One region of the Synechococcus sp. H55.8 genome, then DNA from elsewhere that is predicted to be linked to it. Evidence: riboswitches for the same ligand, from Rfam matches in the RefSeq annotation. Region 1 holds a riboswitch; the other holds the start of a gene.
What was found. Region 1 has a riboswitch for cobalamin ahead of NW862_RS01415 (TonB-dependent receptor plug domain-containing protein). Riboswitches for the same ligand answer to the same signal wherever they lie in the genome.

Region 1 (3,406 bases):
CCAACGTCAAAGCTCTCCCCTCGCTCTGGGCGGAGATTGGGGTTGCCATCCACTTCAAAAAAGCCTCGCAGCCGAAAGAATAATTCCGAGATCAAGGGGGTGCGAAAGCTGCTGGCGTAGTTGGCTCTCAAGGTGGTGCCTTCCGCCACTGTCCAGCGGATCCCCACAGCCGGCGAGGTGGCCGAGCCATTGGCCAAACTGCTGAAGTCCTGGCGCATGCCCAGATCAAGGTGGAAGTTGGGATCCGGGCTGTAATCCAGGCGGGCAAACAGGGCGCCCTGGTTAACCGTATCGTCGTAGTTGATATTGGCAGAACCGTTGGCAAAGGAAAAAGTTGTATTGCGAGCTGAGATGGAGCGATAATCTACCCCCAAAGCTCCCTCTAGGTTTTCGCCGGCTTGCCAAGCATACTGCAGCTGGGATCCCCAGCCATTGCGCAGGATGACGTCGCGGGATCCCTGGCTTTGCGGAGCACTGAAACGGTAGTTGAGATCGTCAAAAAAGACTCTTGCCTGCAGGGATCCTGTTGCCTGAGTCCACAGCCAACTGAGATCCAGCAGCAGATCGTTGGTGTTTTGCTCTGCATCGGGAGAGGGAAATTCCACACTGCTGGGCACACGAAAGGCTTTATTGAGGTAGAGGGCGTTGGCTGTTAGGACTTGGTCTTTGGCCAGTTGCCAGGTAAGCTTGGCCTGCAAGTTGTGGTACTCCACCGCCGAGTTTTCCCGCTTGCCTGACTTGCCCAGCCGCTCAATTGCAAAGGGAAAGTCGTTGTTACTTTTCAGACGGCGATAGCTGAGCACCCAGCCCAGATCCTGGGCTTGGCCCCGACTTTGGATCCCTTGCTCATTGAGGCCGTAGCTGCCGACCGCCGCTTCCAGCACCGTCTCCGTTTCTGGCTGTGGCTCCACCGTAACGATGTTGATCACGCCGCCAACAGCATCCGAGCCATACAGAGTAGAGCCGCCACCGGGAGAGACTTCAATTCGCTCGACAATATCTGTGGTGAGTTGAGAGAGGTCAAACCCGCCAAAGAAGCCCAGATCGTTGAGGGGGCGGCCGTCCAAGAGCACCAACACCTGCGCCGTTCGCGCCCCTCGCATGAATTGAGAGCTAAGAGCTCCCAACTGAGTTCCCGCTGTGCCATCGCTGAGGATCCCAGGCAGATAGCGCAGGGCTTCTTGCACCGTCCTTGCCCCTTGCTCGCGCATCTGCTGGCGGGTGATGACATAGACTGGGCGCGAAGAGTCCCGCAGCAAGCCAGGGCGGCGAAACGGTGTGGTGACGGGTTGATTGAAAATCTCGGCACTAAGACTGGTGTCCAAGACCGCTTGCGCCCAGGCTGGGATCCCCAAACTCCAGCTCCCCAGCCCAAGGCTGAGACATACAACAATTACTTTCATCCGGTTTCTCCTGCTTCCGTGCGACGCGGAAGAGCTAAGCTGTGAGCCAAAGCCGCAGGCGGGCATCCTGACTGAGGGCCTTAGCCCATCACAGTTGCGGCACAGCGCCGGATTTGCACCGGACTTTCCCCATTGCTTGCCCTGGCTGATCCCCAGAGCAACCTGACGGCACGGCTTTCTCCGCAGTCCTTTTGGAAAAAGCCGTGCTAGGCATCATACATCCCCTGCTGGGGAGTTCCTATCCTGCCGGGGGGGATCCCTGGGCAGTGATATCAACGGAAGATCATCTCCGCCACTGCGTCAAAGCCGGCGTCCAACAGGCGATCCAGGACTGACTGGGCCTGGCTGCGGCTGTCGTAGAGGCCGGCCTGCAGCATCGTCCTGCCGTTGAACACGGTCTCCACCGCTTCGGGGACGAGCTGCCGCAGCCGCTGCAAATCGTCGCTGCCCTTGGGGGTTACCAAGACGCGAAACTGGGTTGCCGCTCGCGTCAGCGGGACGGAGTCCTTGTCGGCAGCCTGAGCAGGAGGAGCTGGGGCCGAGCTTGAGGGTGCAGAGGAGGAGGTAGGAGGGTTTTCTCTGGCTTGGCGGCGGGCCGGCGGCGGCAGCAGGGTGGTGATGTCGGTAAGGGGAGCTGCAGAGGCCTGGCGGACAGGGGCGGCAGGAGCCGGCTCAACCGGCTGGGCAGGCGTGGTAGAGCCATCGGGGGTGAAGGGGACGGCAACAAACTCCTGGGGTTGCGTGCTTGACGGCTGGCTGGGGCCGCTGGGCAAAATACGCCCTCCCGAGCCCGCTGCAGGAGGGGGAAGGGGGGCCGTCGATTGCGGCACCGCCACCACCGGTAGGTTTGTGGAAGTTTCGGCTGGCTTGGCCACCGCCGGCTGGGGATCCCGGCTGGGAGCCGGGGGGGCGCTGGGCAGCGTCAGGCCGCCGGCAGCAATGGGTGGTGGGGCGCTGCTGGGCAGGGCAGCAACCGTGGTTTGGCCCGCTAGATCCAGCTCCCCTTTGGTTTTGCCCGCCAGTTGGTTGCCGTTGGCGTTGAGGCGCAGGCCGCGGGTGGCGTTGTGGATGTCGTACTGGCCGTTGCCCTCAAAAATGTTGTTGCCGGGATCCGAGGCCGTGCCCAGATCGGGCTGGGCGTTGGTGATAGCTGTCAGGCCAGTCTCCAGGTTGCGGGCAATGAGATTGTTGCGCAAGATGGGCCGGGCGCTGCCGCCAACCACAATGCCGGTGCGGTTTTGCAGGATGCGGTTGTTGCGCACCATCGGCGCCGAGCGCTGGTCGATGGTGAGGCCAAAGCCGGTCTCTTGGAAGAGGTTGTTGACAATGGTGGGCTGGGAAGTACCCAAGACGGAGATGCCGTTGGCCCCATTTTTGTAGAAGCGGTTGCCCTCTATCCAGGGGTTGGAAGCGCCGGCAAGGAAGATCCCGTCGTGGATGCTGCCCACAAAGCTGTTGTTGAGAATGCGGGGGGAAGCCGATTCTATCCAGAGGGCATAGCCGCGCCGCCCCTGGTTGCGCAGGGTAACTCCGCGCACCTCTGAGCCGGTCTCGGCCAGCAGAGCAACATTTTGCCGGGCCAGGGTCGGGCTCATGTAGGTGCCGCCGCCATCGATCAGGTAGCCCTCCCCTAGGTTGGACTCGTCCCCGCGCAAGATAAGGCCAGCCTTGAGGCGGATGGGGAAGACTTCGCCGCTTTCTGCGCTGTAGATCCCCGGCAGCAGCTGGATGATGCTGCCCGCTGGCGCCCGTCCAATGGCATGGGTGATGGTCTTGAAGGGGTTGTTGCGGGATCCATCCCCTTGGGTATCGCTGCCGTTGGCGGCATCGACAAAAATGGCCGGGCGGTCGTCCGGCAGCGGTGGCGCCTGGGGCAGGGCCTGCTTCTCCAAAAGGCCAGTGTCCAGGGAAGTTTGCGCCCAACTGGGATCCCTTCCTGCCGCCAGCAGTAAGCTGGTGCTCAACAGCAGAGAGGCGGCCAGTCGTGCCAGGGTTGGGGAACC
Region 2 (3,406 bases), on a different contig from region 1:
CTTAGGCTTTTTACTCAGCCCTTGAAAGAAGCGCTGATAGGCAAAATCTACCCGCTTGACTGTAGCTTGCAGAGAATGGGAGTTGAGTTGAGCAAACTCCGGCCACGCCTGCTTGAACTCCGGCAGAAGGTTCTGCTGCTCAAGGTAAGTAACCGTCCGGCGGTTGCGTCGGTACTCATAGCGTCGGTGAGCAACGCAAGCGTTGTAGAGGTAGCAGTGCAAACGGCGGGCAGACAACAAAGCCCGCTCTTGGGTTTTGTTGGGGTACAGCCGAAAGGTCTGCCGCCTGATTACCAGTACAGTTTCAGTCACCTTTTGTGACTTAGTCGAAGCCACAGTAAGTGTAGCATCGAGAATGGCAGACTAAGAAGCGACGCTGACGCAGTTTTTAGAATTCACTTGCACGTAGTGTTTGTAACAAAATACCGGTCACTAAAGTGTATTGGGAAGGGCTAGGCTTTGGCATGATTTGCTCCCTAGAAATTGTGAAGCAATATATCCAGAATCAGTCAGAGGGTGCTATCCATCCCCACCGTATAGACGGTGGGGAATTCCGCACCTTACGTTAAGGCACTTGCCAAGCCCGTCGGTGGTAATCCTCTAATTGAGCCCAGGGATCCGCAGCCGCTGCGGGGGCATGGCCGTGGTTGTGGTGATGGTGATGGGATCCCTGCCCATGGGAATGATGGTCATGATGATGGTGGTGGTGATGGGATCCCTGCGCGTGAGGGTGATCCTGATGGTCGTGGTGATGAGTATGCCCCACTCCCAGCTCTGCGCTCACCGCCAGGCGAAACTTGCAGAGGTGGCAGTTGATTGGGGTTTGGCCCTGGAGGGCTTCCTGCTCCAGTTGCTGCAGGCTGTGCAGCACCGTATCCACAAGACCCAACTCCGGCAGCATCAGCCACTCGATCTCGGGGTATTGGCGTCGCCGCTCTTGCACCGCCGCCTCGATTTTTTTCACCAGCACCCCTGTGAAGAGAAAATAGGGCAGCACGATCACCCGGCGCGGCTGCCAGGACAAGGCCCGCTCCAAACCCACCGGCAGGCGGGGGTGGGTGATGCCGATAAAGCAGGTCTCTACGGCGGCCAACCCCGACCCTTCCCAGAGCAGCCGGGCCAGCTTACAGGCTTCGGCGTTGGCTTCGGGATCGCTGGAGCCGCGACCGACAAACAGCAACACCGTTTCCGCCCCTGGGATCTGCCGCGGTTGGGCAGCCAGCAAAGCGGCCAAGCGATCTCGCAGCAGTTGCAAGATCTCGATGCGGATCCCCAGCGGCCCCCCGTAGTGGATGCGCAACTGCGGGTGGAGGGCCTGCAGGCGATCCAGCTCCACGGTCACGTCGAACTTGTTGTGGCGCGCCCCAAACAACAACAGCGGCAGGGCCACGATCTCCTGCCACCCTTGGGCCAAGCATTGTTCCACCCCCTGGGCGATGCTCGGCTGCGCCAGCTCCAAAAAACAAGGGATCACCGGCCGCTGGGGGGTGAGGGATTGGTACGCTTGGGCCAACTCCAGAAAGGCTTGCTGCCCCTCCGGGTCGCGGGATCCATGGCCGATGAGCAAGAGGGGCAATGGAGGAGAAGGAAACTGCCCAACCGCAAGGGGAGGGGAAACAGGGAGGGTATTCAACACAAAAAACTCCGTTCCTTGTGAATCGCAAGGGGTACAGGACAAGGGCAGGTGGGTGTTCTGGCTGAGGGAGGGATCCCATCACAGTTGCGTCACAGTGGCGGATTTGCACCGCGCTTTCCCCAATCTGCCCGAGCCTCTTAGGTTAGCTTGCCGCTTGCTCTTCACCAAGCCCCCCTGGGGGGATAGCCCCGGCCCCCTACCTTGATCCCTAGCTCCCCTCTCCCTCAGGGAGAGGGGCTGGGGGTGGTCGCGTGAGCGGCGCGGAGCGCTTGGGTGCCTCAGGGAGAGGAGCTGGGGGTGAGGGCTGGGAGAGGGGTTGGGGGTGAGGGCCGAAAATGCCGCAGCCGCAGGGCGTTAGCCACTACAGAAACAGAGCTCAAGGCCATGGCCGCCCCCGCCAGCATGGGGTTGAGCAACCAGCCGGTGAAGGGGTAGAGCGCCCCGGCGGCAATCGGGATCCCGAGGGTGTTGTAGATAAAGGCGAAGAAGAGATTTTGGCGGATGTTGGCAAGGGTGGCGCGGCTGAGTTGAATGGCGGTGACCACGCCCCGCAAATCGCCGGCTATCAGGGTAATGTCGCTGGCGGCTATGGCCACATCGGTGCCCGTCCCGATGGCGATCCCCACATCGGCTTCTGCCAGTGCCGGCGCATCGTTGATGCCATCTCCCACCATCGCTACCGGGTGTCGGGGCCGTCTGAGCTGGCGAATGTAGGCTGCCTTTTGCTCGGGACGGACTTGGGCGATCACCCGGCGAATGCCTGCCTGCTGAGCAATGGCCTGGGCGGTGGTGGGGTTATCCCCGGTTAGCAGAATCACCTCCAGGCCCATCTCCTGCAGCTGGCGCACCGCGGCGGGGGAGGTGGGTTTGATCGGGTCGGCAATGGCCAACAGCCCCACCAGACGATGGGATTGCGCCACGCCGATCACCGTTTTGCCCTGGCTTTCCCAGGTCTGAACCCGCTCCGACCAAGAGGGATCCCACGGGATCCCCAGCCAGCTCAGCCGACCGATGCGCACCTGCTGCCCCTCCACCCAGGCTTCTGCCCCCTCGCCCACTTTTGCCTGAAAGTGCTGGGCCGACGGGATTGAGATGCCTTCGGCTTTGGCTTTTTGCACCACCGCCTGGGCCAGCGGATGTTCCGAGTATTGTTCCACTGCTGCTGCCAGGCGCAACAGGGCTAGGGGAGAAGAGCCTGGCGTCCAGATATCGGTGACGCTGGGACGGCCCTCGGTGAGGGTGCCGGTTTTGTCCAAGACCACCGTGCGCAAGCGGTGGGCCAATTCCAGGCTATCGGCGCTTTTTACCAGGATCCCCAATTCCGCCCCCCGCCCCGTCGCCACCATGATCGAGGTGGGGGTGGCCAACCCCAGCGCACAAGGGCAGGCGATGATCAGCACCCCAATGGTGTTCACTAAGGCCAGCGTCGGATTGCCCGCCAGCCCCCACCAGAGGACAAAAGTTAGAATGGCTACCCCGATCACCGCCGGCACAAACCAGGAGGTCACCCGATCCGCCACTTGTTGAATGGGGGCCTTGGATCCCTGGGCCTCCTGCACCAGGCGCACGATCTGGGCCAGAAGCGTATCTTTGCCCACCCGCCGCGCTTCCATCACAAAGCTGCCCGTCTGGTTGAGGGTGGCCCCGATCACCTCATCTCCTGCCGACTTGCTCACCGGCAGGCTCTCGCCAGTTACCATCGACTCGTCCAGGCTGGAGGATCCCTCTAGAATGACCCCATCCACCGGCACCTTCTCACCGGGGCGCACC

Region 2: it holds a riboswitch for cobalamin, as region 1 does, so the genes downstream of both, NW862_RS11700 (sirohydrochlorin chelatase) here and NW862_RS01415 (TonB-dependent receptor plug domain-containing protein) in region 1, are expected to answer to the same signal.

What each region holds. Positions count from the first base shown of each region.
Region 1 covers NZ_JANSJC010000002.1:69,889-73,294, reverse strand. The annotation lists gene NW862_RS01415 (TonB-dependent receptor plug domain-containing protein) at 1-1,403, opposite strand, end outside; cobalamin riboswitch at 1,443-1,584, opposite strand; gene NW862_RS01410 (DUF1565 domain-containing protein) at 1,676-3,406, opposite strand, start outside.
Region 2 covers NZ_JANSJC010000033.1:17,041-20,446, reverse strand. The annotation lists partial or broken gene NW862_RS11705 (RNA-guided endonuclease TnpB family protein) at 1-312, opposite strand, end outside; gene NW862_RS11700 (sirohydrochlorin chelatase) at 566-1,636, opposite strand; cobalamin riboswitch at 1,666-1,802, opposite strand; gene NW862_RS11695 (heavy metal translocating P-type ATPase) at 1,915-3,406, opposite strand, start outside.